Linked DNA regions of Casimicrobium huifangae. The protein of the gene in region 2 interacts with the protein of the main gene of each other region in a pairwise test. Links are inferred from orthologs where the notes say so. Each region holds a gene or a part of one and is shown on either strand. Other genes may lie near its edges. The genes, in order: lpdA and odhB.

Region 1 (15,867 bases), 890 kb from region 2 along the record:
AGCCGCCTTCCGCCTGTACCAGTACCTGATAGATGCGGCCACTCTTGTTGAAGTCGTTCACGTAGTAGCTACCGAGTGTTGCTGCCAGCGTGTTGTAAACGTCCGCCACCGACACGTTGAGCAGCTTGGCCTTCTCGTTGTCCACGTTCACATAGAGCTGTGGTGAATTGGCCTGCCAGATGGTCTTCACGCCCTGCAGCTCAGGCTGCTTGTTCGCCTCGGCAAGGAACTGCGGCAGCATCTGCGCCAGTCGGCGCACGCCACCTTCACCCTTGTTTTGCAGGTAGAACTCGAAGCCACCCGTCTGCCCAAGGCCCTGAATGGCCGGCGGCGCAAAGAACAGCGGCAGGCCTTCCTTGATGCCACCGGTCTTGTAGTAGCTCTCGCCCACCAGTTGCTGCGCTGACTTGGTCCGCTCTTCCCACGGCTTGAGCGGGAAGAACATGGTTGCGGCAGATGACTTGAGGCCACCACCGCCGAGGAAGTTGAGACCGACCAGACTGAACACCGAGTGCAGTTCCGGCGCGCCACCCACCGCGGCTTCGACCTGCTTCACCACGGCATCGGTGCGTGCCAGTGCTGCGCCCTCGGGCAGGATGGTGGCGCCGATGTAGTAGCCCTGATCTTCGTCAGGCACCAGTCCGCTCGGCACCACCTTGTAGAGCACGCCGATCAGTCCCAGCATGCCGACGAACAACAATAGCCCGAGGAAGCCGCGTTTCAGGAAGAACGCCACCCCATGCGAATAGCGCCGCGTGATCCAGGTGAAGCTCCGGTTGAACCAGTTGAAGAACGCGTTCTTGCGCTCGGCGCCCGGCTTCAGCAGCACGGCGCAGAGGGCCGGCGTCAGTGTGAGCGCCACGAAACCGGACAGCACCACCGCTATCGATATGGTCACCGAGAACTGTCGGTACAGCTCACCCGCCAATCCCCCGAGGAAGGCGACGGGAATGAATGCGGCGCAGAGCACCAGCACAATAGCGATTACCGGACCGGTCACTTCCTGCATGGCCTCCACGGCCGCGTCACGCGGGGACATGCCCTCCTCATGCATCAGGCGCTCGACGTTTTCCAGCACTACGATGGCGTCGTCGACCACAATACCAATCGCCAGCACCATGCCGAACAGCGTGAGCGTGTTGATGCTGTAACCAAGCAGTTTCAGACCGGCCATGGTGCCGATCAGCGACACGGGCACCGCCAGCGTCGGAATGATGGTCGCGCGCCAGCTTTGCAGGAAGAGATACACCACGAGGAAGACGAGGATCATCGCCTCGGCGAGTGTCTTCATGACTTCCTTGATCGACTCTGTCACAAACGGCGTGGTGTCGTAGGGCGTTGAGTAGGTGAGGCCTTCCGGCATCTTTGCCTTTGCCTCTTGCAGCGCCTTCTCAACGGCGGCACGGGTGTCGAGCGCATTGGCACCCGTCTGCAGGAAGACACCGATCGGCACAGCGGGATGACCATTGACGCGCCCGTAGAAGTTGTAGTCCTTGGACCCGAGCTCGACGCGCGCCACATCCTTCAGGCGAACGATGGCACCCTTGTCGCCGGTGCGCAGGATGATGTTGCCGAACTGCTCTGGCTCCAGCAGGCGTCCGCGTGCGGTCACCGTCAGCGTCAACTCCTCGGTGTTGTTCGGCGGTGCGCCGATCTTGCCTGCCGCGTACTGCGCGTTCTGCTCGGTGATCGCAGTGCCGATGTCGGCGACTGTAATGCCCAGTTGCGCCATGCGGTCGGGCTTCAGCCACACGCGCATTGCGTAGTCCTTGGCGCCGAAGATCTGCACGTTGGTGGTGCCCGGTACGCGCTTGATGGCGTCGAGCACGTTCTGACTCAGGTAGTTCGAGATGAACAGCGTGTCGTAGCGATCATCTGGCGAGTAGAACGCGGCGACGACCAGGAAGTTGGCCGAGCTCTTGGCAACCGTGACGCCCTGGCGCTGCACTTCCTGCGGCAATTTGGACGTTGCCTGATTGACCCGGTTGCTGACGTTGACCGCCGCGATGTCGAGATCGGTGCCAACTTCGAAGGTGATGTTGATCGTCACCACGCCGTCGCCGGACGATACCGAACTCAGATACAGCATCTTTTCGACGCCGTTGATCTGCTCTTCAATCGGCGCGGCAACGGTGCTTTCCAGCACTTCGGCGGAGGCACCGGGATAGATGGCGCGCACAGTCACCACCGGCGGCGCAATCTCGGGATAGCGCGACACCGGCAGCACACGCAGCGCGGCCAGTCCTGCGAGCACAAGCAGCAGCGAGATGACCGTCGCAAAGATCGGACGGTCGATGAAAAATTTGGAAAACATGATGCTTACTGTTTCGTTGCGGAGGGCGCTTGCGCTGTGTTGCTTGCTGCCTTGCCAGGTTCAGCGGCACCTTTGCCTTCACCCGCTTTCGCTGGCGCCGCGCCGGGCGGCCCGCCCGCAGGCGCCGCGCCGCCCGCCACGAATGGCACTGGCGTGACGGTCATGCCGGGGTCGTGCGCCTTGATGACGCCGTCGGCCATCACCCGCTCACCGCTCTTGAGCCCTTTGGTGACGATCCACTCGCCATTCGACCAGCCGTCCACTTCCACTGGCTGCGGCACCAGTTTGTTGTCGGGTGAGACCTTGAACACCATCTTGCCCATCGGCCCGTCGAGAATCGCGCGTTGTGGCACGGTGATCGACTGTGTGCGGCTGGCGCCGCCGAGCACCACGCGCACGAACTGCCCTGGTCGCAGGGCACCATCCGGATTCGGAATCTCGGCGCGGGCGTCGTAGCTGCCGGTAGTGGGGTTCAGCTTCTCGCTGGTGAAATTGAGCTTGCCCTGCTTTGGCCAAGTGCTGCCGTCGGCGAGCTTCACGCTGACTGCAAAGCCGGCGCTGCCGTTGGCCGATTTGCCGCCTGGCACCGCCACCTGACCGGCGGCGATCTGCTTGTTGAGTTTCAGCATGTCGCCCTCCGACACACTGAAGTTCACGTAAATCGGATTCACCTGCACGATGGTCGTCAGCATGTCAGTCGAATTGACGAGGCTGCCATCTGCCTTGGCGGCGACGCCGGTGACGCCGCCGATCGGCGCCACCACGCGCGTGTAGCCGAGGTTCAGCTTGGCTTCAGCCGCCTGCGCGCGTACCTGCCGCAGCGTCGCTTCGGCGGTTTCCAGCGCCGACTTGCTATCGTCGAATTCCTTCTGGCTGATCGCCTTTTCGGCAATCAACGGCACCAGGCGCGCGTTGTCACGTTTGGCCTGGTTGTAGCGGGCCTCGGCAACGCCAATCGCAGCTTCGGTCGAGGCAACGGTGGTTTGCAGGTTGGCTGGGTCGATCTGGAAAAGGGCAGCACCGGCCTTGACAGTGGCGCCTTCTTCAAACAGGCGCCGCTGCAGGATGCCACCAACGCGGGCGCGCACCTCGGTCTCACGCGAACCCGCCGTCTGGCCGGTGTATTCAAACGTGAGCGGTGCATCTTTAGCCTGCACAGTTACCACGCTTACCTGTGGCGGTGGCATCGCGGGCGGGCCGCCGGCAGCGCCCGGGCCGTCACCCGATTTGCCGCAAGCGGCGAGCAGACCAGCCGCTGCCAGTGCGCTGAGCAACAACGCAGGACGAGGGGTGGAGGTGAAATGGCGAACAGAAAGGGCCGACCTGGCCGCGGCTGTGATTTGGCGGTCTGACATGGATTTGGGGAGGAGGGGAAACTCGATGGAGCGCGAAGCGTAGCATAAACATGCATGAATGTTTGTAAAATAACGGTGACATTTACCAATTGCTCCAAAGTTGATGTGGCGCAGCCTTGCCGTGCACGCTCGGCGTAGGCTGTATGTGATGAAGGGCGCCAGTACAGGCTAACGGCGCCGTATCCGGCAGATGCCGAATCGACTGATCGCAACCGCAGGAGCGGCAGGACTGAATATGGTTCGCAAGACGAAAGAAGACACCGAACAAACCTATACCGCGCTACTGGACGCCGCGGAGCGGGTGTTCAAGGACAAGGGCGTAGCTGCTGCCACGCTCAACGATATTGCGGGTGCTGCCGGGATGACGCGCGGCGCCATCTACTGGCATTTCAAGGACAAAGCCGAGCTGGTGCACGCCATGTGCGAGCGTGCCACCCTGCCGATGGAAGCGGTGTTCAACGAGGTCACCGCCGTCGCAGGCGACGATCCGCTCGGCTCGATCCGGCGGCTGACGGTGCACGCGCTGACGCAGGTGGCGCAGTCACCGCAGCAGCAGACGGTGTTCGACATCCTGTTCCACAAGTGCGAGAAGACCGGTGAAATGGCGCCGATGTTCGAGCGCGAGCAGCAGAGCCGCAATGAGTGCCACAGCGAGATCGAAACCATGTTCCGGCAGGCGGTCAAGCTGGGGCAGTTACCCGCCGACACCGACACCGCAATGGCGATGCAGGCACTGCACGCGTTCATGATCGGACTGATGCATGAGTGGCTGCTCGATCCTGGCGCCTATGACCTGGCCGCTCACGCCGAGCCGCTGGTCGACACGCTGCTCGCGGGCCTGCGCATTGCGCCGCCACGCAGCAAATCTGCTCGAGGCAAAGTGACTGCGGGCGCAACTGCGTCAGCGCCAGCCCGCACTCGCCGTGAGAAAATTGCAGCCTGATTAATCGCCCTCGCACGAGTCCACATGACCCGCCGTCAACGCCTCGCCAACCTGCTCCGCCAACGCATCCTGATTCTGGACGGTGGCATGGGCACAATGGTGCAGCAGTTCAAGCTCGGCGAAGCGGACTATCGCGGCCACCTGTGCCGCGACCATGCCTGTGACTTGAAGGGCAATAACGACCTGCTGGTGCTGACCAAGCCCGAGGTGATCCGCGAAATTCACAACGACTACCTCGCAGCGGGCGCCGACATCATCGAGACCAATACCTTCAACGGCACCTCGATCGCGATGGCGGATTACCAGCTTGAGCACATGGTTCGTGTGATGAACCGCGACGCCGCGAAGCTCGCCCGTGAGTGCTGTGCCGAATGGACGAAGAAGACGCCAGACAAGCCACGCTTCGTCGCCGGCGCGCTCGGCCCGACCAATCGCACGGCAAGCATTTCGCCGGACGTCAACGACGCGTCGAAGCGCAATGTCAGCTTTGATGAATTGGTCGCCGCCTACACCGAGCAGCTTGAAGGACTGATCGAAGGCGGCATCGATCTGGTGCTGGTGGAAACCATCTTCGACACACTCAACGCCAAAGCCGCGCTGTTCGCCTATCAGACGGTGTTTGAGAACGACCGTGACCCGCCACCGCTGATGATCTCCGGCACCATTACCGATGCCTCCGGTCGCACGCTGTCGGGGCAAACGGTTGCTGCCTTCTGGAACAGTGTCCGCCACGCCAAACCGCTGTCAGTGGGCATTAACTGCGCTCTCGGCGCCGTGGCCATGCGGCCGCACATCGAGGAGCTGGCGAAAATTGCGCCGGAAACCTTCATCAGCGTCTATCCGAACGCCGGGTTGCCCAATCCACTGTCGGAAACCGGCTACGACGAAACGCCTGCGATGACCTCCGGCTTTCTCAAGGAATTCGCGCAAAGCGGCCTCGTCAACATCGTGGGCGGTTGCTGCGGTACCACCCCGGCGCATATCCGTTCGATTGCCGAGGCGGTGGCAAAGGTGTCGCCACGGAGTGTGCTGGCCGGCTGATTTGCGCGGACGATACAGGCGCCTGTGTTTTTTCGGCCAGCCTGCAAGTATCGTGGCGTTATCGGCCATGGCGTGCTACTGTCCAAAAGTTACCCGCTGATGGGCAGCGGGCTTGCTTTTGATTTTCGGTATTGGGGGACAAATGAATCGTTTGCAGAAATCTTTGACGGGTGTCGCACTGGCTTGCGCCGTTGCAATGGGCGGGGGCGGTGCAACCGCTGCAACCGGCGGGTGGGGCGCTCAGCCCGCAGCGTCGGCCGCCTGCCAGACCCTGAATGCTTTTCCTCCGTCTACCGGCGCTGCCGGCACGACCAATGGCAATCCGACGCTGGCATTTGTTGCCGGCGATCGGGTCAGCATTTCAGTCACGATGGGCACGGCGACGTCGTCATCTGTCTCCATCGTTGGCAATTCGACGGGTACGCCGGTTTTGGCCGGGCCGTTGACAGGCCCGGGCACCCTCAGCTACACGGTGAACGGCCCGCTCCCGGCTGGCTCAATCGGCATTGGCTTTTATGTCAATTCGACAACGCCGCAGGGCGGAACGGTCACGGTCGCCATTTCTTGCGCCGACGCGCCGTCGATAGTGCCGGCGTGGGGACCGCTTGGCGCCGGGTTGGTGACTTTCGCTGCCGCGATGGTTGGCGCGCTGACCCTGCGTCGCCGCCGTCGCGCCTGATCTCCTGAGGATAACGGCCGGTTTGCACGGCCCGCTGCGGCGCACCCAGGTGCGCCGCGCTTTTTTTGGGCTCCGTTTTGCAATGGCGGGCGTTGCTTTGCCGTCAGGTCACGCCCCTTCAATGCCGCGCGGCTGGTCGGCAGTGGTAGTAGACGCCTCCCACTTTTGCCGATAGCGGGCGCAAGCCTCGCGCCACGCGTCGCTGCGGAAATTGCCCGGACTCTGGTGGGTGATGCTGATTGGCCAGGTGCCAATGCGAAGCCCACGTGCATGGGCTTCGCGGCAGAAGTCCATGTCGTAAAAGTGGAAGCTGAACTGCTCGTTAAAACGGGCGCCACGGCTCATAGCCGCATCCCTGTTCACCGCAATGAATACGCCATCGACGAGCCGACATGGTGTCGTGCTTGATCCGAAGCGGGACACGCGACCAAACGGCTCGGCGCCGTTGGCGATAGCACCACTGAGGCAATCCTCGGCATCCCAGTTCAGCTGCTCATCGGTAAACGCCCACGACACCTGCCCCTCGCTACAACGGGTATTTCCGACGACGCCTACGACATCAAACGCCGTGACCGCCTGCAGCAGGCGATCCGCCAGAAAAATGTCATCAATCCAGACGTCATCGTGGATGAACAGCAATACGTCTGACTGACTTTGCGCCAGGCGATGGTTGTAAACGGCCGGTAGTCCGACTCGGTTCTGGAAGGCGATGCTCGCGGTGATGCGGGGGTCAGCGAGTCGCTGCAGCGACAGGCCGAGCGCGGATCGTTCCATGAAATCGTGACGCGACAGGCGTGTCGCGCTGACGACCTCGATAGGCCGGACCTGGGTCAACGTATCAGCCCGCTTGCTGCAAACGTGATATCAGCCTCATTCCGCCTCGATCTTCGCCGCTTTGGTGAGCTGGCCCCAGCGCTTGACTTCGCTGTCGATCAGGCGGGCGAGGGCGGCGGCGTCGGTGGAGTCGATGTCGAAACCGCCCGCGTGCAGCTTGGCCTTGACGTCGGTGCTGGCGAGCACCTTCTGCAATGTGGTGGTGAGCTTGGCAGCGATGTCTTTCGGCAGGTTGGCCGGCGCCATCAGCGCGAACCATGGCACCAGCTCGTAGCCCGGTACCTGTTCCGCGATCGCTGGCAGATCCGGCAACGCGCCGGAGCGTTTGGTGCTGGTGACGCCAAACGCCTTCACCTTGCCGCCCTTGATCTGTGCCTGGGCATTGCCGAGATCGGCGAACACCACTTCAATGTTGCCGCCCAGCATGTCGGTGATTGCCGGCGGAATGCCCTTGTACGGAATCATCTGCATGTCGCCCTGGATCATCGAAGCGAACAGCGAGCCGGACACCCACGAGCCCGACGATCCCTGGCCAAAGCGCACCTTGCCCGGATTGGCCTTGACGTAGGCGATGAAGCTCTTGAGGTCGGTCGCGGGCACTTTGTCGTTGACGATCAGCACGAACGGCGTCGTCGCAATCTTGCCAATCGGCGTGAAGTCCTTCACCGGGTCGTACGGGACTTTCTTGAGCAGGCTGGTCACTGCCGCCTGGGTGGTGCTGGTGGTGACCAGCAGCGTGTAGCCGTCGGCCGCAGCGCCCTTCACCTCGTTGGCGCCGATGGTGCCCTGGGCACCGGACTTGTTGTCGACCACGATCGGCTGGCCGAGCTCCTTGCCCATCGCTTCGGCGAGCACGCGGCCAACGACGTCGGTGGCGCTGCCTGCGGGGAACGGCACGACGAACTTGATCGCCTTGGCCGGATAGGACTGCGCGAAAGTCGGTGCAACCAGCGGTGCCAGTGCCAGCGCGATGCTCACGGCGATGAGATGACGGATCTGCATAAAAAAGCCTTGTGTCGTCAGAGGGGCTTCTGGCCGATCGGTCAGAAGTGGTGCTGCGATTTTAGGAAGCAACGGCCGGCGCGACTGAAAATCGCCGCATTTGGCGAAGCATCTTTTTTTCTGAAGCCCCGTCCCGATTGGGCTAATGGCTTATTTCAATGAAAAGTCGACTTGTTGGCAATTGGCCCGATAAGCCCGGTTTGAATGGGGATCAAGCAACTAAGCCATAACGGAGAAAATAATTATGGAATCGCTTTCCACAATGCGAAATCTCTTCTAGAATTTCCGCATTCGCCGTTGCGACAGTGTGCGATTAGCGAACCTGTCACCACGGCAACATTTTGTGCATTGCACACACGCGACAATGTGCGTAAAGGCCGCGTGAGCGGGCGATGCAGGGCAGACAACGCAAGGAGGAACATGATGCAAAACCGCAATCTGTCGGGTCGGAACGACCTTGACCCGCAGGAGACCAGTGACTGGCTCGACTCACTCGACAGCGTGATCGCCAACGAAGGCTACGAACGCGCCCACTTCCTGCTTGAGGCACTGTTTGACAAGGCGCGCCGCACCGGTGGCAAAGCGCCGTTCTCACCGAATACGGCCTACCTCAACACCATCCCGGCCCACCTCGAGGCCAAGAGCCCGGGCGACCATGAGATCGAGCACAAGCTGCGCAGCTACGTGCGCTGGAACGCCGCGATGATGGTGCTGCGCGGCGGCAAGAAGGATCTCGAACTCGGCGGCCACATTTCCTCGTTCGCCTCCGCTGCCACGCTCTATGACGTCGGCTTCAATCACTTCTGGCACGCCCCTTCGGCCAACCACGGTGGTGATCTCGTTTACGTGCAGGGCCACAGCGCGCCGGGCGTCTACGCCCGCGCCTTCATGCTCGGTCGCCTGAGCCAGGACCAGATGGACAACTTCCGGCAGGAGGTGGATGGCAAGGGCATTTCAAGTTACCCGCATCCGTGGCTGATGCCCGATTTCTGGCAACTTCCGACGGTGTCGATGGGTCTCGGCCCGCTGATGGGGATCTATCAGGCGCGGTTCCTCAAATACCTGCACGCCCGCGGTCTCGCCAACACCGAAGGGCGCAAGGTCTGGGTGTTCTGCGGCGACGGCGAAATGGATGAACCGGAGTCCCTCGGCGCCATCAGCATGGCCGGCCGTGAAGGTCTCGACAACCTCGTCTTCGTTATCAACTGCAACCTGCAGCGACTCGATGGGCCGGTGCGCGGCAATGGCAAGATCATCCAGGAGCTCGAAGGCGACTTCCGTGGTTCCGGCTGGAACGTCATCAAACTGATCTGGGGCGGCTACTGGGATCAGCTGCTCGCCCGCGACCGGGACGGCACGCTGGTCAAGCGCATGGAAGAGGTGATCGACGGCGAATATCAGGTCATGAAGGCGCGCGACGGCGCCTATGTGCGCGAGCACTTCTTCGGCAAATATCCGCAATTGCGCGAGATGGTGGCCAACATGTCCGACGAGGATGTGTGGCGCCTCAATCGCGGTGGCCACGATCCGCACAAGATCTACGCCGCCTACGACAGCGCGGTCAAACACAAGGGCCAGCCGACGGTGATCCTCGCCAAGACGGTCAAGGGCTACGGCATGGGCCACAGTGGCGAGGGCCTCAACATCGCCCACCAGGCCAAGAAGATGGATCTCGAATCGTTGCGCCAGATGCGCGACCGCTTTGGCATCCCGGTCAAGGACGAAGACCTCGCCAGCTATCCGTACTTCAAGCCCGCGCCTGATTCGCCGGAAGGCAAATACATGCGCGAGCGCCGCGAGGCACTGGGCGGCTACCTGCCGCAACGCCGCACCAAGAGTGTCAGCCTGCCGACGCCGGAGGTGAGCGCCTTCGATTCGCAATTGAAGGGCACCGGTGATCGCGAAATCTCGACCACCATGGCCTTCGTGCGCATCCTCAACACGCTGGTCAAGGACAAATCGATCGGCCGCCATGTGGTGCCCATCGTGCCCGACGAATCGCGCACCTTCGGCATGGAAGGGATGTTCCGTCAGCTCGGCATCTGGAACCAGCAGGGCCAGAACTATCAGCCGGTCGATGCCGACCAGCTGATGTTCTACAAGGAGGCCAAGGACGGCCAGATCCTGCAGGAAGGCATCAACGAGGCGGGCGGCATGGCCGACTGGATCGCTGCGGCGACCAGCTACAGCAACAACAACGTGCCGATGCTGCCGGTGTACATCTTCTATTCGATGTTCGGCATCCAGCGCATCGGTGACCTTTGCTGGGCGGCGGGCGACATGCGCGCGCGCGGCCTGCTGGTGGGCGGCACGGCGGGCCGCACCACGCTCAACGGCGAAGGGCTGCAGCACGAAGACGGCCACAGCCATGTGTGGTTCAGTTCGATCCCGAACGTGCGCACCTATGACCCGACCTTCCAGTATGAGGTCGCGATCATCACCCAGCACGCGGTGAAGCGCATGCTCGATGAGCAGCACGACGAGTACTACTACCTGACCGTGATGAACGAAAACTACGTTCATCCTGACATGCCGGCCGGCGCCGAGGCGGACATCATCAAGGGCATGTACCTGTTCAAGGAAGGCGGCAAGGAGAAGAAGAAGGGCATGCGTGTGCAGCTCACCGGCTCCGGCACCATCCTGCGCGAGGTCATCGCGGCGGCCGATCTGCTGCGCACCGACTGGGGCGTGGAGAGTGACCTCTGGAGCGCGCCGAGCTTCAACGAACTGCGCCGCGACGGCATCGACTGCGAGCGCTGGAATCTGCTGCACCCGATGGACGAACCGCGCGTGCCGCACGTCGCCAAATGCGTCATGTCCAGGGCCGGCCCGGTGGTCGCCGCCACCGACTACATGCGTATCTACGCCGACAGCGTGCGACCCTACATCAAGAAGACGTACAAGGTGCTCGGCACCGACGGCTTTGGCCGTTCGGACAGTCGCGAGAACCTGCGCCGCTTCTTTGAGGTGAACCGCTTCTACGTGACGGTGGCGGCGCTCACCGCGCTGGCGGAAGACGGCGTCATTGAGCGCAAGGTGGTGGCGGACGCGATCAAGAAATACGGCATTGATCCGAACAAACCGAACCCGACCACGGTTTAAGGAGCGGGACAAATCATGGCAAAGCAGGAACTGAAAGTCCCGGACATCGGCGACTACAAGGACATCCCGGTCATCGAAGTGCTGGTCAAGGTCGGCGACGTGGTGGCGAAGGAGCAATCGCTCGTCACGCTCGAATCCGACAAGGCCACGATGGAAGTGCCGGCCGAAGCGGCAGGCACCGTCGTGGAACTGCGCGTGAAGCTTGGCGACAAGGTGAGCGAAGGTTCGGTCGTGGCGGTGATTGAGGCAGGCGCAGCCGCGCCAGCCCCGGCGCCGGCGAAAGCGGCTGCGGCCCCCGCATCCGCCCCTGTTGCGGCTGCACAAGCTGCGCCCGCCGCACCCGCATCAGGCGGCGGCGCAGTCGAAGTCAAAGTCCCCGACATCGGCGATTTCAAGGACATCCCTGTCATCGAAATCCTGGTCAAGGTGGGCGACACGGTCAAACTTGAGCAGTCGCTGGTGACGCTTGAGTCCGACAAGGCGACAATGGAAGTGCCGTCCACGGCGGCCGGTGTTGTCAAGGAGATCAAGGTCAATCTTGGCGACAAGGTTTCCGAAGGTGCGATTGTTGTGATCGTTGAGGCCGCTGGTGCCGCCGGTGCCACCAGTGCGCCGGTCGCGGCGGCGCCTGCCGTGGCAGCAGCGCCTGCGCCCGCGCCGGTGCCTGCAGCCGCTCCAGTCGTGGCGTCACCCGCTCCAGCAGCAGCCGCAAGCGCCATCAACGAAGCGAGCTTCAGCAAGGCGCACGCCTCGCCGTCGGTGCGCAAGTTCGCTCGCGAGCTCGGCGTGGATCTCGGTCGCGTCAAGGGCAGTGGCCCGAAGAGCCGCATCCTGATCGAAGACGTGCAGGGCTTCGTCAAGGGCGTGATGAGCGGTGCCGCTGCAGCACCAGCAGCCTCTACGACGGGCGGCGATGGCGGTGCAGCGCTTGGCCTGTTGCCGTGGCCAAAGGTGGATTTCTCGAAGTTCGGCACCGTGGAAGCGAAACCGCTGTCGCGCATCAAGAAAATCTCCGGTGCCAACCTGCACCGCAACTGGGTGATGATCCCGCACGTCACCAATCACGACGATTGCGATATCACCGATCTCGAGGCTTTCCGCGTTCAATTGAACAAGGAGATCGAGAAGAGCGGCGTCAAGGTCAGCATGCTCGCGTTCATGATCAAGGCAACCGTCGTGGCATTGAAGAAGTTCCCGAACTTCAATTCGAGTCTCGACGGTGACAACCTGATCCTCAAGAGCTACTACAACATCGGCTTTGCGGCCGACACGCCAAATGGCCTCGTGGTGCCCGTCATCAAGAACGCCGACCAGAAGGGCATCGTGCAGATCGCCAAGGAGATGAGCGAACTCGCAGGCCTCGCACGCGAAGGCAAGTTGAAGCCCGACCAGATGCAGGGCGGCTGCTTCTCGATCAGCTCGCTGGGCGGCATCGGTGGTCGCTATTTCACACCAATCATCAACGCCCCTGAAGTGGCGATCATGGGCGTGTGCAAAAGCGAGATTGCGCCGAAGTGGAACGGCAAGGAGTTCGAGCCGCGCCTGATGCTGCCGCTGTCGCTGTCATGGGATCACCGCGTCATCGACGGTGCCGAGGCCGCACGCTTCAACGTGTACTTCGGGCAGTTGATGAGTGACTTCCGCAGGATTGCTTTGTAGCGCTGCGCGCTACAGGACGAAAGGACGAGAGGACGAATGACGCAAAGGTCTGCCGTTGCTTGTCTCCCAATATGTTGAACACAACGCCGACGGCTGATGAATCGAGTGGCCCCTTCGTCATTCGTCCTTTGTCATTCGTCCTTCATTAGAGCGAAGCGAAAATGAACATAGAACTCAAAGTCCCCGACATCGGCGACTTCAAGGACATCCCGGTCATTGAGGTGCTGGTGAAAGTCGGCGACACCGTCGCCAAGGAGCAATCGCTCGTCACGCTCGAATCCGACAAGGCGACGATGGAAGTGCCGGCCGAAGCGGCGGGCGTGATCAAGGAGCTGCGCGTGAAGCTCGGCGACAAGGTGTCGCAGGGCACTGTGGTGGCTGTGATTGAAGCTGCTTCTACCGTTCGCGCTGAGCCCGTCGAAGCGCCGACTGCAAAGAGCGCTGCTTCATCAAGCGCGACAACGTCCGTCACAAACACTTCGCCGAGCCCAGTGCGAACGGAAAGTGCCGCGCCAGTTGCTGCAGGAGCCTACGCCGGCAAGGCTGACATCGAGTGCGAAATGCTGGTGCTGGGCGCTGGTCCCGGCGGCTACAGCGCGGCATTCCGGGCGGCCGACCTCGGCATGAAGACGGTGATCATCGAACGTTACGCGACGCTCGGCGGCGTCTGCCTCAACGTCGGTTGCATTCCTTCGAAGGCGCTGCTGCACACCGCAGCCGTGATGGACGAGGTCAAGGCGCTCGCCAAACACGGCATCAGCTACGGCGAACCAACCGTCGAGATCGGTAAGCTGCGCGAATTCAAGGACGGCGTGATCAAGAAGCTCACCGGCGGCCTCGCCGGCATGGCCAAGGCGCGCAAGGTCGACATCGTGCGTGGCATCGGCAAGTTCCTCGACGCCAACCACGTCGAAGTCGCGCTGACCACAGGCACTGGTCAGGAAACGACAGGTGAAACCAAGGTCGTCAAGTTCCAGAAGTGCATCATCGCCGCAGGCTCGCAGGCGGTGAAGCTTCCCTTCATGCCCGATGATCCGCGCGTGGTTGATTCGACCGGCGCGTTGCTGCTCGACGTCAAACCCGAGCGCATGCTGGTGATCGGCGGCGGCATCATCGGCCTTGAAATGGCGACGGTGTACTCGACACTCGGCGCGCGCATCGACGTCGTCGAAATGCTCGACGGGGTGATGGCCGGTGCCGACAAGGACCTGGTCAAGGTGTGGGAGAAGGTCAACGCGCCGCGCTTCGACAACATGATGTTGAAGACCAAGACCGTCGGCGCCGAAGCAAAGAAGGATGGCATCTACGTCAAGTTCGAAGGCGAGAAAGCACCTGCGGAAGCGCAGCGCTACGACCTGGTGCTGGTCGCCGTCGGCCGCTCGCCGAACGGCAAGAAGATCGCCGCCGACAATGCGGGCGTCGCGGTGACCGAACGCGGCTTCATCAATGTCGACAAGCAGATGCGCACCAACGTGCCGCACATCTTCGCGATTGGCGACATCGTCGGCAACCCGATGCTCGCGCACAAAGCCGTGCACGAGGGCCACGTGGCGGCGGAGGCGGCGCATGGCGAAAAGGCCTACTTCGACGCGCGCCAGATCCCGAGCGTCGCCTACACCGACCCCGAGGTCGCATGGGCGGGCATCACCGAGGACGAGGCGAAAAAGCAGGGCCTCAAGTACACGGTCGGCAAGTTCCCGTGGGCCGCCAGCGGCCGCGCCATCGCCAATGGCCGCGACGAGGGCTTCACCAAGCTGATCTTCGACGAGGAGACGCACCGCATCCTGGGCGGCGGCATCGTGGGCACCCACGCCGGCGACCTGATCGGCGAGGTCTGCCTGGCCGTCGAAATGGGCGCGGACATGATCGACATCGGCAAGACCATCCACCCGCATCCGACACTGGGCGAGAGTGTGGGCATGGCCGCCGAGATTGCGCATGGCACGTGCACGGATGTGCCGCCGGTTCGCAAGAAGTGACCTCTGTCCCTCTCCCCCTGCGGGAGAGGGTTAGGGTGAGGGTTTGGTGGAATGAGCGGATTCGTTCGCCACCAGCGCGCTCTATGGCCGCGCGGCGCCAGTTACTTTTGCCAATCGCGGCAAAAGTAACCAAAAGCGCTTGCCCCTACTGCCCGCCTTTTCCTGCGATGCTCGCGTTCTGCGGGACGCGTCAACGGCACACGAATGCTTCGCTGACGCTTCGCAGAGTGCGTGCCGACGACGCGTCTACGACCGCACAACGCTGCGCTTCTCGGGGCGGGCAAAAGGGGCTCCAGCGTACGCACTTGACCGCATATGTTGCACAATTGCGTTTCAGATCATTGGGGGCGAGCGGTGGCCTATCTTCTGACGACTGGAGTTGTTGCGTTTCAGCTTGCCATCCTGGTTACGATCGTCGCCGCAGCGCGGGCCGGGCGGGTCGCCTTTCTCCTCGCTACGTTCGGTTGGATCGCATTTACCTTACTTGGCAGCATTTTCACTGCTGGGTTGTTACTTTTGCAGCTATTCACAATTGGCCTTGCTTTCGCGATTGGGCGCTCGATGGTTACTAAAGCGCAAGCAATACAGCCAAATCTTGGTTCACCACAGTCGTCCGACGCGCCTAAGCGTGCCAGCAACGGGCTCAATTCACTAGGCGGTTTTGCCTTGCTCGTCGTCGCTGGTCTAGTAACTGGAAAGATGTTCGGCCGTGCGTCTGTTGAAAGCGATGTACAGAGTATTCGCGCGCGCGCCGCGCAGGATTCCGCTGCTCTTCCAGGCAAAGTCTCAACGGAAACGGTGACGACGCCCGCACAAACACGCCCCCAAGGCGTTGCCACAACGAAGGCCAGCAATCAACCTAAATCGGAAAATTGTTGGAACGAGTACCTGCATTTCTTAAACACCACGAGCGATCAAATCTCACTCGTTGACTATGCAGCACTTAATGTCAAAGCAAA
Region 2 (15,724 bases):
ATGGTGCTCGATCCGAGCGCCGACTTCTTCCGCTTCCTGAAGCAGGGCAGCAAGGGCAAATAGCCAGACCGGCTGCCGTTGTGGACTTCTTCGCCGCGCTTTGTCTGGTGCTCGTGATCGAGGGCCTGCTGCCGTTTCTGGCGCCCAGAGCCTGGCGGGAGACGATGCTGCGACTGGCGCGCTTTAGCGACGGGCAGTTGCGCATGATCGGCCTGCTGTCCATCGCTGCCGGGCTGGTGTCCTACTGGATCACAGTTGCCCTGTTGGGGTGACCCGCACGCGCACGCTCCTGTCCGAGCCTGTCAGCCAGAGAAATCAGCTTTTCGCTGAAAAGGCCAAACGCTCAGGGCGATGACCACCAAAAGGCTGAAAGTCGACAACGGACTGATTGCCGCTGTAGCCCTTATCCAATGGTACTTTCAGCGAAAAGCTGCTGCCACGCACAAGCCCCATGAAGCAGTCGGCAATCGACCCGTGCCTAACTGCCGAAACGCAAAACATGGCCTTCGTTCGGTGGCACCCGCCCCTGCATGACGTCGGCAACAGCCTTGCTGATCGCCTCCTGCCCGGATGAGGTTGCCACCGTCAGCCACTTTGTCGGGCCCGATGTCACCTGCGTGATGAAGCGCTCCCACGCCTCGCCCAGACGCCTCTGCAAGCCGTCCGGCCCCCACTCACCGGCCCGCTTCTTGGCCTGGCTTGGCGCAAAGAACAGTACCGGACGTGGACCGGGCAATGCGCCGCCGCCGCCGAGATGGTCCCAATGGGTGCCGCCAATACTGCAACTGTAGGTCAATGCATCGCCGCAGTGACGATGGATGTCAGCCCGTAGCGCAGCGTTGCCGGCGAAATCGCAATAAACAGTCGGCACCGACGGATCCAGCGATGCCAGCGCGTCGTAGGTCACCACCCGTGAATAGCAACCGAGCGCATTGACGAAGTCAGCGTTGCTCGATGAAGTCAATCCGACCACTTCCACGCCGCCGCGCGCCGCGAGGCAGGCCGCCGTTCCGTAAGCCGTCTTGCTCGACGCGCTCGACAACAAAACCCTGGTCGCGCCAAAGTCCTGGTTGTCGGCAAGAAAGTCATCCAGCAGAAAGCTGGTCGCAAACAGCGGCCGCAATATCGCCAGCTCGGCTTCGCGGTCCTGGCGGTACATGCTGTCAGTGCTGCAGCGGACGTACTGGTTGTAAATCGCGGGCAGTTCGCGCCGATGCTCACTGGCATCGAGAAAGCCACCCGGACCGACGCGCGCCGGCTTCACCAGCAGATGGCTGGACATCGGGTAGTAGCCATAAAAACGTTCGCCAACCGCAACGCCGTCGGCCGCCGATGCGACCACGTCTGCGAATCCCCACACTGGAATGCTGCCGCTCGCAGCATCGTTGGTCGGGAAAAACGCCCAATACTTCATCCGCTCACCAAACATCGCATAGGTGACGTTGTTGGCAGTGAAGGACACCAGATCCACATGAAGCAGGACCTCGCCAGCACCGACAGCCGGCAAGGGGGCCCGATGCCAGCGTCCCTGCGCTGGATTGTTGCGTTGAACGGTGAAGTGCTGCACCGATGCATTCATGGGTCGGCCTCGATCAGGGTTGCTGGAAACAGGTGATGGCGGACACCGCCGCGGTCATTAACCTCGTCCAGCATAGCGCAGCAAGCGCCATGAAAGCCGGCCGTCAGAGTTTCTCGCCAACTCGGGTCAACAGGCGATCCGCCCAAAGCGCAAGGCTTACCAGCGCGATGCTGTCGTGCGCAGTCGTCAGACTCAGGGCGTAGTCAACCGCGACCGGGTCCTCCAGCAACGCGTGAGCAGTGAACGGATGATTCAGCGGCACGCGGTCAACATACATGCGCAGGGCATGCTCGCGCAGGTCCGCAGGCGTCAGCGACGGATCGGTCAGCAAGCGGGCGAACAGCTCGCGCCAATGCCAGAACATCGCCGTCATCTGCTGGCCTGACTCGGCCGCCACCATCTCGGTCGGGTTTTGCAAACGCGTCGATAGCCAACCCAGCAGGATTTTCTGCTGATACTGCTGCTGAGAACGCAACGGAAAATGCGCCAGCCGCACTCCCTCAACGAACACCATATCCGCTGCCTGTGTAGCGCCGTCGGCCATCTCGCGAAGCAGCATGTGACTTCCCGGCACCAGTTGCCAGCGCGCATCAGACAGCAGTAGCCGGGTAAGCACCACCTTGACGTCGGCTTTCGGCTCCTCGGCCACCCGATGACGCATGCGGCGCACCGGATTGGCTTCAGTCGCGTCGTCCACATCGCTCGCAACATAGGTTTGCCAAGGCACCTTGCCGCAGGCGCCAGCCGGCACCCTTAGCAACGCCTGCTCTAGCGCAGCGCGCGACTCGACGCGCAGGAATTCATCACCGTCGAGCGGAAACACGAAATCGGCACCAACCTGGGCAAAGCAGCGTCGCGCGAGGTCGGTCAGTCGCGGCCCTTGCTGGAACGACAGCGACTCGTCATGCAACACCGTGAGCGGCAGGCCCTCCGCCTGCAGGGCTTTGAGAACGTCAGGCGTGTTGTCGGACGAATTGTGGTCAAGCACCACCAGGTGGTCGAGCAGACCGGCATGATGGCGCACGAAGGCTTCGATGATGTCGCCCTCGTTCCGGACCATCGAGACCGCGACCAATCTCAAAGCAGCTGCTCCTGCCCAATCCGCGTAGCAAAGGCCGAAGGCAACATGCCGTTACCTGATCAGCGACGGCAAATGCGGCTCGCTCATGTACTCCGCACTCTGCATCTCGGTCAGGCGCGACGCAGTGCGCGAGAACTCACTGAGCACGCGGCGGGTATCGCTGTCTTTCACGTCGTCATCAACGGCGGCGATCTCGACCAGCGACGCCGCCGCGCTGATGATGAGCTTCACCCGATGGTCGTAGAGAACGTCCACCAGCAACGTCAGGCGGCGGATCACGTTGCTGTCCTTCGTTGCCAGCAGCGGTACGTTGGACAGGATCAGCGTGTGATACGACTGCGCCAGTTCGAGATAGTCGTTTTGCGACCGTGGTGTCTCGCACAGCGCCGCGAAATCAAACCAGATCACGCCATCGGCCTGCCGCCGCACCGCAACATCGCGGCCGAGAATGGTGATGTGCTTCTCGGCGGAGGGCTTCGAGGTCGCCAGCCGCGCAAATGTCGCTGCGAGCTTGTCGTCGGTCGCGGCGCCGAGCGGGCTGTGATACACGTGATCCTGCTCCAGCGTGCGGCGGCGGTAGTCAACGCCGCTGTCCACCTCGATCACGTCCATCCGGTCCTTGATCAGCGCAATGGTCGGCAGGAAATTTTGCCGCTGCAATCCATCGGGATACAGGCGGTCGGGCGTGTAGTTGGACGTCATCACGAACACAATGCCGTTGTCCAGGCAGTTCGACAGCAGACGCCCGAGGATCATCGCGTCGGCGATGTCGCTGACGTGAAATTCGTCGAAGCAGATCAGCCGGTAGCGCTCGGCCAGATGCTCGGCCACCACCACCAGCGGATCGGCCTCATGCTTCAATCCACGCAGCTCGGCATGCACGCTGCGCATGAAGGCGTGGAAGTGCACGCGCACCTTGCGACGAACGCGCGTGCTGGCGTAGAAGGCATCCATCAGGAAGCTCTTGCCGCGACCGACGCCGCCGAAAAAATAGACACCGCGCGGCAGCTGTGGTCGCGTGAACATTCGCCCCAAGCCCATCAGCGATGCGCGTTTGTCCTTGAACGCGTGCAGCTCGTCGTTCAACTGCGCGAGGCGTTGCGCGGCGCGCTGTTGCGCAGGATCCAGTGTGATCCCGCGTTCCTGACAGATTTTTTCCAGGTTTTGCAGCAAACAACTACCCGCGCGCCCTGAGCCCTTCGAAGGGCTCAGTTGATCTGCGTTCGTGATTCGACAAGCTCACTACGAACGGAAGTAAACGCAACGCTAGAAATTCAGCGTCCGCTTGTCCACCGCCAGTGCGGCTTCCTTGGTCGCTTCCGACAGCGTCGGGTGGGCGTGGCAGATGCGGGCGATGTCTTCGCTGGACGCACCAAACTCCATCGCCATCACGCCTTCGGCGATCAGCTCCGAGGCGACCGGGCCGATCACGTGCATGCCGAGCACTTTGTCGGTTTTCGCGTCGGCCAGAATCTTGACCAGCCCGTCGGTGCTGCCGAGCGCCCGTGCCCGACCATTGGCGAGGAAGGGGAAGCTGCCAGCCTTGTAGGCGACGCCCGCTGCCTTCAATTGCTGCTCGGTCTGGCCGACCCAGGCGATCTCCGGCGAGGTGTAAATCACCCACGGGATGCAGTTGAAATCGATGTGCGGATGCTGGCCTGCCATACGCTCGGCGACCGCGACGCCCTCTTCCTCGGCCTTGTGCGCGAGCATCGGGCCACGCACCACGTCGCCCACCGCCCACACATTCGGCGCGCTGGTCTTGCAGTCGCCGTCAACAACGATGAAGCCGCGCTCGTCGAGCTTCACGCCCGCCGCATCAGCATTGAGGCCTGTCGTGTTCGGCACGCGGCCGATCGACACGATCAGCTTGTCGAAGGTCGCCGTTTCCGCCTTGCCGTCCGCCGTGGTGTACTCGACGGTGACATCGTTCTTGCCCGTCTTGACCGCACCGACCTTGACGCCGAGGTGAATCGCGAAGCCCTGCTTCTTGAACAGTTTGGCCGCTTCTTTTGCGATCTGTTCGTCCACCGCACCGAGGAAGTTTGGCAAGCCTTCGAGCACCGTCACTTCCGCGCCAAGGCGACGCCAGACCGAGCCCATCTCCAGGCCAATCACGCCGGCACCAATCACACCAAGCTTCTTCGGCGCTTCGCCGATGGAGAGCGCGCCGTCATTCGACAGCACCAGCTTCTCGTCAAACGCCACACCCGGCAGCGCGCGGGCATTGGAGCCGGTGGCGATGATCACCTGCTTCGCGGCGATCGAGGTGCTGGAAGGATCGCTGACATCGATCTGATAGACGCCATCCTTCGCCGCACCGGCAAACGCACCGCGACCGTGGAAGAAGGTCACCTTGTTCTTTTTGAACAGGTAGAGGATACCGTCGTTGTTCTGCTTCACCACGGCGTCCTTGCGGGCCACCATCTTCGCCACGTCCATCGACGCACCCTTGATGGTGATGCCGTGATCGCCGAAGTGATGCAGCGCATGTTCGTAGTGCTCGGAGGACTGCAACAGCGCCTTCGACGGGATGCAGCCCACATTGGTGCAGGTGCCGCCCGGCGCCGGGCCGCCCTTGGCGTTCTTCCACTCGTCGATGCAGGCGGTCTTGAAGCCGAGTTGTGCAGCGCGAATCGCCGCCACATAGCCACCGGGGCCGCCACCAATCACCACTACGTCAAATTGATCCATTGTGTTTTCCTTCACCAACGCTCACACGCGTGAACGCGATCATTCCATCGTCCGCCTGCGTCCAGGCACTTGTCGATCTCAAGCTGCACCCAACCGAAGTAGATAAGGCAGCCGATGGCTAATGCAGCCAGTGCAATTGCGAGGGTGATGAGTCGCGTCTTGACTTGCATGCAAACAAGTCAGCAGCGCACCACCACCTGCGTGACGAGCATTACAAATCCAGCAGCAACCGCGCCGGATCCTCCAGCGCCTCTTTCATCGCGACCAGCGACAGCACTGCTTCGCGGCCGTCGATGATGCGGTGGTCGTAGCTCATCGCGAGGTAATTCATCGGGCGGATGACGATCTGGCCGTTTTCAACGACGGCGCGATCCTTGGTCGCATGCACGCCGAGGATGGCGCTTTGCGGCGGATTGATGATCGGCGTTGACAGCATCGATCCAAACGTGCCCCCGTTGGAGATGGTGAAGGTGCCGCCGGTCAGCTCTTCGATGCCGAGCTTGCCTTCTCCCGCGCGCTTGCCGAAGTCAGCGATCTGCTTCTCGATGTCGGCGATGCTCATTTGATCCACATCGCGCAGGATCGGCACCACCAGGCCGCGTGGCGAACCCACCGCGATGCCGATGTCGTAGTAGCCGTGGTAGACGATGTCGTTGCCATCGACCGACGCGTTGACCACCGGGTATTTCTTCAGCGCGTGCACGGCGGCCTTGACGAAGAAGCTCATGAAGCCGAGCTTGACGCCGTGCACTTTCTCGAACTTGTCCTTGTAAACATTGCGCAGGTCGATCACCGGCTTCATGTTGACCTCGTTGAACGTGGTCAGGATGGCAGCAGTGGATTGCGATTGCACAAGGCGCTCGGCCACGCGTGCGCGCAGACGGGTCATCGCCACGCGCTGCTCGGGGCGATTGCCGAGCGGCACGTTGACCGGCGGGGCCGACACGGGCGCGGCCTTGGGCGCGGGGGCTGCCGCAGGCGCTGACTTGGCTTCCACTGCAGCAATCACGTCACCCTTGGTGATGCGATCACCGCGGCCCGTACCCTGCACGCTGGCGGCATCGATACCGGCATCGGCCATCATCTTTTTCGCCGCGGGCAGTGCACCGGGCGCTGCCGGAGCAGTCGCCGCAGCAGCCGGGGCGGCGACCGCAGGCGCCGCAGCAGCAGTGGCACTGGTCGCCGACGGGGCGGCTCCGGCCTTGGCTTCGGTGTCAATCACGCCGAGGACGACGCCGGAGGTCACAGTAGCGCCCGCCGCAATCTTGATCTCAACCAGCACGCCGTCGCCCTGCGCCGGGGTTTCGAGCACCACTTTGTCGGTTTCGATGTCGCACAGATTCTGGTCGCGCTTGACGGCGTCGCCTGCCTTCACATGCCACGCTGCAAGGGTTCCTTCGGGTGTGCCTTCGGCGAGTTGCGGCACTTTTACTTCGATCAACATAGTCTCTTCCAGGTTCTTCTCGTAGGGTGGGCAGTCGCTGCCCACGCGGTTACTTTGTGGTGGTGGGCAAAGGTGCCCACCCTACGGATCATTTCTTTGGATTTCGTCTAACGCAAAGCGCGTTTGTCCTTCGTCATTCGTCCTGACAAATCAAAGATTCGTCAACATCTGCCCCGTGCCAAGCTTGGAGCTGAAGGCACTCTCGACGAGCTCCTTCTGCTGCGCGTTGTGCTTCGACAGGTAGCCCACTGCGGGGGAGGCGCTGACCGCACGGCCGGCATAGAGCAGCACTTGCTCGGGCTTGATGTCCGCGCGGAAGTAGGCCATCAGGCGATACCACGCGCCCTGATTCTGCGGCTCTTCTTGGCACCAGACGATTTCGTGTGCGTTCGGGAACTTCTTGAGCTGCGCCTTGAAGTCGTCGTGCGGGAACGGGTACTGCTGTTCGAGACGGATGATCGCGACATCCTTGATGTCCTGTTCGCGGCGGTGCGCGAGCAGTTCGTAGTAGACCTTGCCGGAGCAGACCACCACGCGCTTGACGTTCTTGGCGACGATCTTGTCGGTCTCGCCAATGACCGTCTGGAAGCTGCCTTCGGCCAGCTCTTCCAGCGTGCTGACGGCTTCCTTGTGGCGCAGCAGCGACTTCGGCGTCATCACGATCAGCGGGCGACGCCAGTCGCGATGCATCTGTCGGCGCAGCATGTGATAGCACTGCGCAGGTGTTGACGGCACGACAACCTGCATGTTGTGCTCGGCGCACAGTTGCAGGAAGCGCTCCGGACGCGCCGACGAGTGCTCAGGGCCCTGGCCTTCGTAGCCATGCGGCAGCAGCAGCGTCAGGCCGCAGACGCGGCCCCACTTCACTTCACCGGAGCTGATGAACTGGTCGATCACAACCTGCGCGCCATTGGCGAAATCGCCAAACTGCGCTTCCCAGATCACGAGCTGGTTTGGCTCCGACGTCGAGTAGCCATACTCGAAGCCGAGCACGGCCTCTTCCGACAGGATCGAATCAATGACGGTGAATTCGCCCTGCTTCGGATTGACATGCTGCAGCGGGATGTAGCTGCCGCTGTCCCACTTTTCACGGTTCTGGTCGTGGAACACGGCGTGACGATGCGAAAACGTGCCGCGGCCACAGTCCTCGCCAGAGAGGCGTACGCCCGTACCTTCGTTCACCAGCGTCGCGTAGGCGAGGTTTTCGGCCATGCCCCAATCGAGCGGCTGCTTGCCTTCGCCCATTGCCTTGCGGTCGCCGATCATCTTTTCCACCCGCGGATGCAGCGTGAAGCCGTCCGGCATCGTGGTGAGTTTCTTGGCGAGGTCCTTGAGCGTCTTCAGCGGAACGGTCGTATCCGCAGTGTCAGTCCAGACGCGACCGACGAACTTAGCCCAGTCCTGCTGATACGGCGCAACATAGTTGGCCAGAATGGTCTTGTTGGTGTGCGTACCCTTGTCCATCGCATCGCGGAACGCGGTGACGTACTGATCGCCTTCACCTGCCTTGATCACGCCTTCGGCTTCAAGCTTGTCGGCGTAAAGTTTGCGAGTGCCCGGATGCTGATGAATTTTTTTGTACATCAGCGGCTGCGTCACCATCGGTTCGTCCTGCTCGTTGTGGCCGAGACGACGGAAGCAGACGAGGTCGATGAATACATCCTTGTGGAAGATGGTGCGGTAGTCCATCGCGATCTCCGTGACCAGCAGGCAGGCTTCCGGATCGTCGGCGTTGACGTGGAAGATCGGCACTTCGGCCATCTTCGCAATGTCAGTGCAGTAAAGGGTCGAACGGTAGTCGCGCGGGTCGCTGGTGGTGAAACCGATCTGGTTATTGATCACCAGATGCATGGTGCCGCCGGTGCCATAGTGACGGGTCTGCGACAGCGCCAGCGTCTCCTGTACCACACCCTGACCGGCCACGGCTGCGTCGCCATGCAACAGGATGCCGAGCACTTCGCGGCCATTCTTGTCGCCACGACGATTCTGGCGGGCGCGCACCGATCCGGTCACCACCGGGTTCACGATCTCAAGGTGTGATGGATTGAACGCCAGCGTGATGTGCATCGGGCCGCCCGGCGTCGTGATATCGCTCGAGAAACCCTTGTGATACTTGACGTCGCCAGCGGACAGCGTGGTGTCGTACTTGCCTTCGAATTCGGCGAACAGGTCTTTCGGCAGCTTGCCGAAGGTGTTGACAAGAACGCCGAGACGACCGCGGTGCGCCATGCCGATCACCGTCTCCTGCACACCCGCCGCACCGGCGTGCTGCAGCATGTGATCGAGCACCGGAATGATGGTGTCGCCACCCTCACCGGAGAAGCGCTTCTGCCCCATGTACTTGGTGTGCAGATAGCGCTCAAGGCCTTCGGCCGCCGTCAGGCGCTCGAGGATGTGCCGCTTCTGCTCGGCACTGTAGTTCGGCTTCAGACAGGTCGATTCGATGCGGCTGCGCAGCCACTCGCGCTCGTCCTCATTGGCCATGTACATGTACTCAACGGCGACCGAGCGGCAGTACGTTGCCTTGAGGGTAGCGATGATGTCCTTGAGCTTGGCGCGGCTTTGGCCGTTCACCGGCAGCAGGCCAGTGGAGAACTCAGTCTCCAGGTCGCTGTCGGCGAGGCCATAGTGCTTGTGGTCAAGCTCCTTGATGAACGGGACTTCCTGGCGCTTGAGCGGATCGATGTCGGCAATACGGCCACCGACAAAGCGATAGGCGTGGATCAGCTTCATCACGCCGAGCTGCTTGTCCATCAGCGTAGCGTCGATGCTCGCCGTCGCCGCCTTGCGCGACTTGGCCATCGCGGCGAAGGCGTCAATCACCGGCTGGTGGGCAACATCCTGTGCACCGGCGCGCATGGCGTCAAAGTACGCTCGCCACTTCGGCTCGACCGATGCCGGATCGGCCAGATAGTTTTCGTACTGCTCCTCGATGTACGGCATGTTGCCGCCGAAAATAGTGGAAGTCTGCTGGAGTTCGTTCATCATTTCCGCTTCTCCTTTGGAGAAGCGAGGACGAGAAGACGACGCTTCGCTAGGACGTCGGCGCTGGCGCGCCTAGGACGCAAGGAGGTGTCAACGTGTTTCCGTCACTCGCTGGTTGCTTTGCTGTTTACTGTCGTTTGAAGTTTGATGCCAACGATGCCTTGCGTCCTAGGTGCGCCCAGTGGCGCACCGTCGTCCTAGCGCAGCGTCGTCCTCTCGTCCTGCGCGCGCAGCGCGCAAGCGCTACCGCTGATGCAACGGCATCACGTCGCGAGCCGTAGCGCCGGTGAAGAGCTGGCGTGGGCGGCCGATCTTCTGATCGGGATCGGCCAGCATTTCGTTCAGTTGCGCGATCCAGCCGACGGTGCGGGCCAGCGCGAAAATTGCCGTGAACAGTGAAGTCGGGATACCCAAGGCACGTTGCACGATGCCGGAATAGAAGTCGACGTTCGGATAGAGCTTGCGGGAGACGAAGTATTCGTCCGACAGCGCGATCTTCTCCAGCTCCATCGCGAGCTTGAACAGCGGGTCGTTCTGCAGACCGAGTTCGCCGAGCACCTCATAACAGGTCTCGCGCATCAGTTTGGCGCGCGGGTCGTAGTTTTTGTAGACACGATGGCCGAAGCCCATCAGACGCACGTTGGAGTTCTTGTCCTTCACTGCGGTGATGAACTCGCCGATCTTCTCGACGCCGCCATTCTTCTGGATGTCGAGCAGCATGGAGAGGGCCGCCTCGTTCGCGCCACCATGCGCCGGGCCCCACAGACAGGCAACGCCAGCAGCGATCGCCGCGTACGGGTTGGTGCCTGACGATCCACAAAGGCGAACCGTCGAGGTCGATGCGTTCTGTTCGTGATCTGCATGCAGGATGAAGATGCGGTCGAGCGCGCGCACCAGCACGTCGTTGACCTGATATTCCTCGCATGGCGTGGCAAACATCATGCGCATGAAGTTCGCGGTGTACGACAGATCGTTCTTCGGGTAGATCATCGGCTGGCCGGCCGAATACTTGTACGCCATCGACACCAGGGTCGGCATCTTGGCGATCAGGCGGATCGCAGCAATGTGGCGATGCTCGGCGTTATTGATGTCGAGCGTGTCGTGGTAGAAGGCCGACAGCGCGCCGACCATGCCGGTCAGGATAGCCATCGGGTGCGCGTCACGGCGGAAACCACGCAGGAAGAACTGCATCTGCTCGTGCACCATGGTGTGGTGCGACACGTTGCTGACGAAGGCGTCCTTTTGCGCAGCGTTGGGCATTTCGCCGTTCAGCAGCAGGTAGCAGGTTTCGAGGTAGTCGCAATTGGTTGCGATCTGCTCGATCGGGTAGCCGCGATACAGGAGCTCGCCCTTGTCGCCATCGATGTAGGTAATCGCTGAGCGACAGGCCGCAGTCGACATGAAACCCGGGTCGTAGGTGAACTTGCCGGTCTTGCCGTAAAGCGTCTTGATGTCAACGACATCAGGGCCCACGGTGCCCTTGAGCACCGGAAATTCAATGCTGGGCGAGCCGTCGCTGAACGACAGGGTGGCGGTCGAGGAGGCGGTCATTGCAAGCTCCGTTATTGTGTTGAAAGTGTTGGGTATGGATGAAAGCGAAAGCGGTACGGACGAAAAATACGGCTAATGATTGACGCGTGTCTGACGCAGCGTTTCGACCATGCCGTTGCAGCCCGCAGGAAAGTCGTCGGAGCGTCCGGCGATGATCTCCCACAAGTCGTTGTCGTCGAGCGAAATCAATGCCAGCAGTTGCTCATGCTCGTCCGGGGCGAAGTTCGCGCCCCGGCGATCGAGCAGACGGGTCAGGATGATGTCGTTCTCAAGAAAGCCGCGCCGGCAGCGCCAGCGCAGTTTTGAGAGTTCGAGATCGGTGAGCATGATCGCCGGCGATGATGACTGGATCAGGCAGCGCGCTTGACCAGCATGTCCTTGATCTTGCCGATGGCCTTGGTCGGGTTGAGCCCCTTCGGACAGACATCGACGCAGTTCATGATGGTGTGGCAGCGGAACAGGCGGTACGGGTCTTCGAGGTTGTCGAGACGCTCCTCACGCACCTGATCGCGCGTGTCGGCGATGAAGCGGTAGGCGGCGAGCAATCCGGCCGGACCAACGAACTTGTCGGGGTTCCACCAGAAACTCGGACAACTTGTCGAGCAGCAGGCGCACAGGATGCACTCGTAGAGGCCGTTCAGCTCTTCGCGGTCTTCCTGTGACTGCAGGCGTTCCTTCTCGGGCGCCACCGTGTCATTGACGATGTAGGGCTTGATCGAGTGGTACTGCTTGAAGAACTGGCTCATGTCGACGATCAGGTCGCGCACGACCGGCAGACCCGGCAGCGGGCGCAGCGTGATCTTTTGCGGCAGCGTCTGCATGTTGGTCAGGCAGGCCAGGCCGTTCTTGCCGTTGATGTTCATCGCATCCGACCCGCAGACACCTTCGCGGCATGAACGGCGGTAGCTGATGGAGTCATCCACCTTCTTCAGCTTCATCAGCGCATCAAGCAGCATGCGCTCAGTGCCTTCGAGCTCTATCTCGAAAGTCTGCATGTAGGGCTTCGCGTCCTTGTCAGGATCGTAGCGATAGATTTCGAATGTGCGTTTGTCAGCCATGATCGGGTCCAGCGTTATCCTGAGTTAGAACGTGCGCTTCGCAAGCGGAATGGTGTCGACGGTCAGCGGTTTGGTCTGCACCGGCTTGTAGTCGAGGCGGTTGCCCTCGCTGTACCAGAGCGTGTGCTTCATCCAGACGTCGTCGTTACGGCCGAGCGGGTGCTCGGGCGTATCGCCATAGTCATCCACCGTGTGTGCGCCGCGGCTTTCCTTGCGTGCGGCAGCCGAGACCATCGTCGCTTTCGCGGCTTCCATCAGGTTGGCCACTTCCAGCGCTTCGATGCGCGCGGTGTTGAACACCTTGGACTTGTCCTTGAGCGACAGGTTGGCCGCGCGTTCGGCAACGGCGAGCACCTTGACCACGCCCTCGTCCATGCTCTTCTGCGTGCGGAACACGCCGGCGTGCGTCTGCATCGCCTTGCGCAGATCGTTGGCTACGTCCTGCGGATACTCGCCGCTGTTCGACTGATCAAGCTTGGCGATGCGTGCGAGCGAGTAGTCGGCCGCGTTGGCCGGCAGCGGCTTGTGCGCCTTGCTCGCCAGCGCCGTCTCGATCAGATGATTGCCGGCCGCGCGGCCGAACACCAGCAGGTCGAGCAGCGAGTTGGTGCCCAGACGGTTGGCGCCGTGCACCGACACGCAGGAGCATTCGCCGATGGCGTAGAAGCCATTGACCACGGTGTTCGGGTTACCGTTCTTGGGAACGACAACCTGGCCGTGGATATTGGTCGGGATGCCACCCATCTGATAGTGGATGGTCGGCACCACCGGGATCGGCTCCTTGATGACGTCAACGTTGGCGAAGTTCTTGCCGATCTCGTGCACCGAGGGCAGGCGCTTCATGATCGTGTCGCCGCCGAGGTGGGTGAGGTCGAGCGCGATGTAGTCGCCGTTCGGACCGCAGCCGCGGCCTTCCTTGATCTCCTGGTCCATGCAGCGCGACACGAAGTCACGCGGCGCCAGGTCCTTGAGCTTGGGCGCGTAACGCTCCATGAAGCGCTCGCCGTCCTTGTTGCGCAGGATCGCGCCTTCGCCACGGCAGCCTTCGGTCAGCAGCACGCCCGCGTTGTGTACGCCAGTTGGGTGGAACTGCCAGAACTCCATGTCTTCGAGCGGGATGCCGGCGCGTGCTGCCATGCCGAGACCGTCGCCCGTGTTGATGAAGGCGTTGGTCGAGGCTGCGAAGATGCGGCCGGCGCCACCCGTGGCAAACAGCACGCATTTGGCGTGAAAGATCGAAACTTCGCCCGTCTCCATCTCGAGCGCCGTGACGCCGACCACATCACCCTCGGCGTCGCGAATGACGTCGAGCGCCATCCATTCGACAAAGAACGTGGTGTTGCTCTTGACGTTCTGCTGATAGAGCGTGTGCAGCATCGCGTGACCCGTGCGGTCAGCGGCGGCACAGGCGCGGGGGACCGGCTTCTCGCCGTACTTGGCGCTGTGGCCGCCGAACGGGCGCTGATAGATCGTACCGTCAGGGTTACGGTCGAACGGCATGCCCATGTGTTCGAGCTCGTAGACGACCTTCGGTGCCTCGCGGCACATGAACTCGATGGCATCCTGGTCGCCGAGCCAGTCGGAGCCCTTGACGGTGTCGTAGAAGTGGTAGTGCCAGTTGTCCTCGTCCATATTGCCGAGCGAGGCACCGATACCGCCCTGCGCCGCGACTGTGTGCGAGCGCGTCGGGAACACCTTGGAGAGCACGGCGACGCGCAGGCCTGCGCGCGCGAGTTGCAGGGAGCAGCGCATCCCGGCGCCACCGGCGCCTACCACCACTGCATCGTATTTGTGAACTGAGAGAGCCATTCTGCGTGCCCTTATTTAGCAATGGCGCTGAGGCCGAACAGGATGTAGACCGACCACAACACCACCGCGCCAGCAACGACCCAGGTGTAGGCATTGAGTACGGCGAGAACGGCGCGGTTCTTCACGTAGTCCGGCCACACGTGCAATGCACCCACCAGACCGTGATAGGCCGTGGCGACCAGCGCCAGCAGCGTGGCCAGCTTGAAGCCGGTGTTAGCAAATAGACTCTGCCACTGCGCCGCATTCGGCGTGCCATTGATGAGCAGCAGGGCAATGACCAGCAGCGCGTAAGCGGCGACGACCACGGCGCTGATGCGCTGCAGCCACCATTCGGTGATGAATTTCGATGAAGCAGCCATCAGCAGAGCCTCCAGACCACCAGCGCCGTCAGCACGATGCTGATGGCAAACGATGCAAACGCCGTCGAGCGTGCCGTGGCCAGATCCAGCCACTGGTTGGCATCCTGAATCAGATGCCGGAAGCCGGCGACCATGTGATAGATCAGCGCGAACAGCAGGCCGATCAGCACCAGCTTGCCAACGATGTTGCCCCAGATGATTCTGCGGAACGCCTCAAAGCCGGCCTCGGACTTGAGGCTCATCTGCAGCATGGCGAGCAGAAACAGCAGCGCGACGAACAGGGCAATGCCGGTGACCCGGTGCACGATCGAGGCGACGCCCGGAATCGGCAGCCGGTAGTTGGAGAGTTCACCAAAACCGATATTGCGGAAGACCGGTCGCGGCCTCGCTTTCGGCAGAGTGACTGAATCTGTGTTGGCCATGCAGAGTGCTCCGTAGGACTGATTGGTTGTGTTTGCTATTGTTGGTTTGAACGGTTACTGCTTGTTTTCATTTTGCTGTTCGTGGCTGACCGCGAGCTTGCAGCGTCAGCTCAGGGTATTGGCATAGTGGTGACTTCGGGTGGTGCAGAGCCCACGACGGAATTCCACCGGCTTGTCGCCGTAGGTGTAGGCAATGCGCTCCACGCAAAGCAGCGGTGCGCCAATGCCCACGCGCAGCGCTTCGGCGGTCACCGGGTCTGCCGCGACCGCCTTCACCTGTTCCTCGGCGCGCAACATGCGGACGCCGAACTCGGTCTCGAAAAAGCCATACATCGAGCCCTCATAGGCATCGAAGCGTTCTTTGGTGAGGCCCTTGAACAGGGCGGCAGGCAACGTGATCTCGTCGAGCACCGTCGGTTCGCCGCCGTAACGCAGCAGGCGGCGCAGCACCAGCACGCCGTCGCCGGGCTTGATGTCGATGGCGCGGGCAATTTCGGCGGTGGCCCGGCCGCGCCGGACGTCAAGCAGGTCGCTGGCGGGATACTCATCCTGACCGTCGTTGCGGCGCATGCGCAGAAAGCGGAACATCGAGCTCTTGGTCTCGGTGTGCGTTGCAACAAAGGTGCCCTTGCCCTGACGGCGCACGACGATGTTCTCGCCAGCCAGCTCATCGATGGCTTTGCGCACCGTACCCTGACTTACGCTGAATTGGGCGGCAAGGTCCTGCTCACTGGGAATCGCT

The links.
Region 1: the proteins of odhB (region 2) and lpdA interact in binary tests that used the Escherichia coli proteins (3 or more experiments, as listed by UniProt). The link is inferred for Casimicrobium huifangae from one-to-one orthologs.

The regions. Positions count from the first base shown.
Region 1 is NZ_CP041352.1:670,620-686,486, forward strand. Bases 12,541-15,499 are described here. They hold lpdA (dihydrolipoyl dehydrogenase), read left to right. Parts: upstream 12,541-13,090; coding sequence 13,091-14,908; downstream 14,909-15,499. Other genes in these bases: aceF (dihydrolipoyllysine-residue acetyltransferase), read left to right, coding at 12,541-12,929; FKL89_RS03105 (hypothetical protein), read left to right, coding at 15,263-15,499. Also shown: FKL89_RS03055 (efflux RND transporter permease subunit), read right to left, coding at 1-2,314; FKL89_RS03060 (efflux RND transporter periplasmic adaptor subunit), read right to left, coding at 2,320-3,588; FKL89_RS03065 (TetR family transcriptional regulator), read left to right, coding at 3,905-4,612; FKL89_RS03070 (homocysteine S-methyltransferase family protein), read left to right, coding at 4,637-5,653; FKL89_RS03075 (hypothetical protein), read left to right, coding at 5,796-6,332; FKL89_RS03080 (glycosyltransferase), read right to left, coding at 6,441-7,106; FKL89_RS03085 (Bug family tripartite tricarboxylate transporter substrate binding protein), read right to left, coding at 7,203-8,168; aceE (pyruvate dehydrogenase (acetyl-transferring), homodimeric type), read left to right, coding at 8,589-11,270; more of aceF, read left to right, coding at 11,286-12,540; more of FKL89_RS03105, read left to right, coding at 15,500-15,867. UniProt on the Escherichia coli protein: Lipoamide dehydrogenase is a component of the glycine cleavage system as well as of the alpha-ketoacid dehydrogenase complexes.
Region 2 is NZ_CP041352.1:1,562,442-1,578,165, reverse strand. What follows is about bases 4,683-7,498. They hold odhB (2-oxoglutarate dehydrogenase complex dihydrolipoyllysine-residue succinyltransferase), read right to left. Parts: upstream 6,799-7,498; coding sequence 5,566-6,798; downstream 4,683-5,565. Other genes in these bases: FKL89_RS07240 (2-oxoglutarate dehydrogenase E1 component), read right to left, coding at 6,949-7,498; lpdA (dihydrolipoyl dehydrogenase), read right to left, coding at 4,683-5,354. In the rest of the region: protease modulator HflC, read left to right, coding at 1-63; FKL89_RS07270 (DUF2065 domain-containing protein), read left to right, coding at 81-272; FKL89_RS07265 (DUF2855 family protein), read right to left, coding at 479-1,579; FKL89_RS07260 (glycosyltransferase family 2 protein), read right to left, coding at 1,683-2,660; cell division protein ZapE, read right to left, coding at 2,712-3,833; more of lpdA, read right to left, coding at 3,927-4,682; more of FKL89_RS07240, read right to left, coding at 7,499-9,786; gltA (citrate synthase), read right to left, coding at 10,027-11,334; FKL89_RS07230 (FAD assembly factor SdhE), read right to left, coding at 11,407-11,661; FKL89_RS07225 (succinate dehydrogenase iron-sulfur subunit), read right to left, coding at 11,685-12,392; sdhA (succinate dehydrogenase flavoprotein subunit), read right to left, coding at 12,417-14,201; sdhD (succinate dehydrogenase, hydrophobic membrane anchor protein), read right to left, coding at 14,213-14,560; sdhC (succinate dehydrogenase, cytochrome b556 subunit), read right to left, coding at 14,560-14,982; FKL89_RS07205 (GntR family transcriptional regulator), read right to left, coding at 15,088-15,724. UniProt on the Escherichia coli protein: E2 component of the 2-oxoglutarate dehydrogenase (OGDH) complex which catalyzes the second step in the conversion of 2-oxoglutarate to succinyl-CoA and CO(2).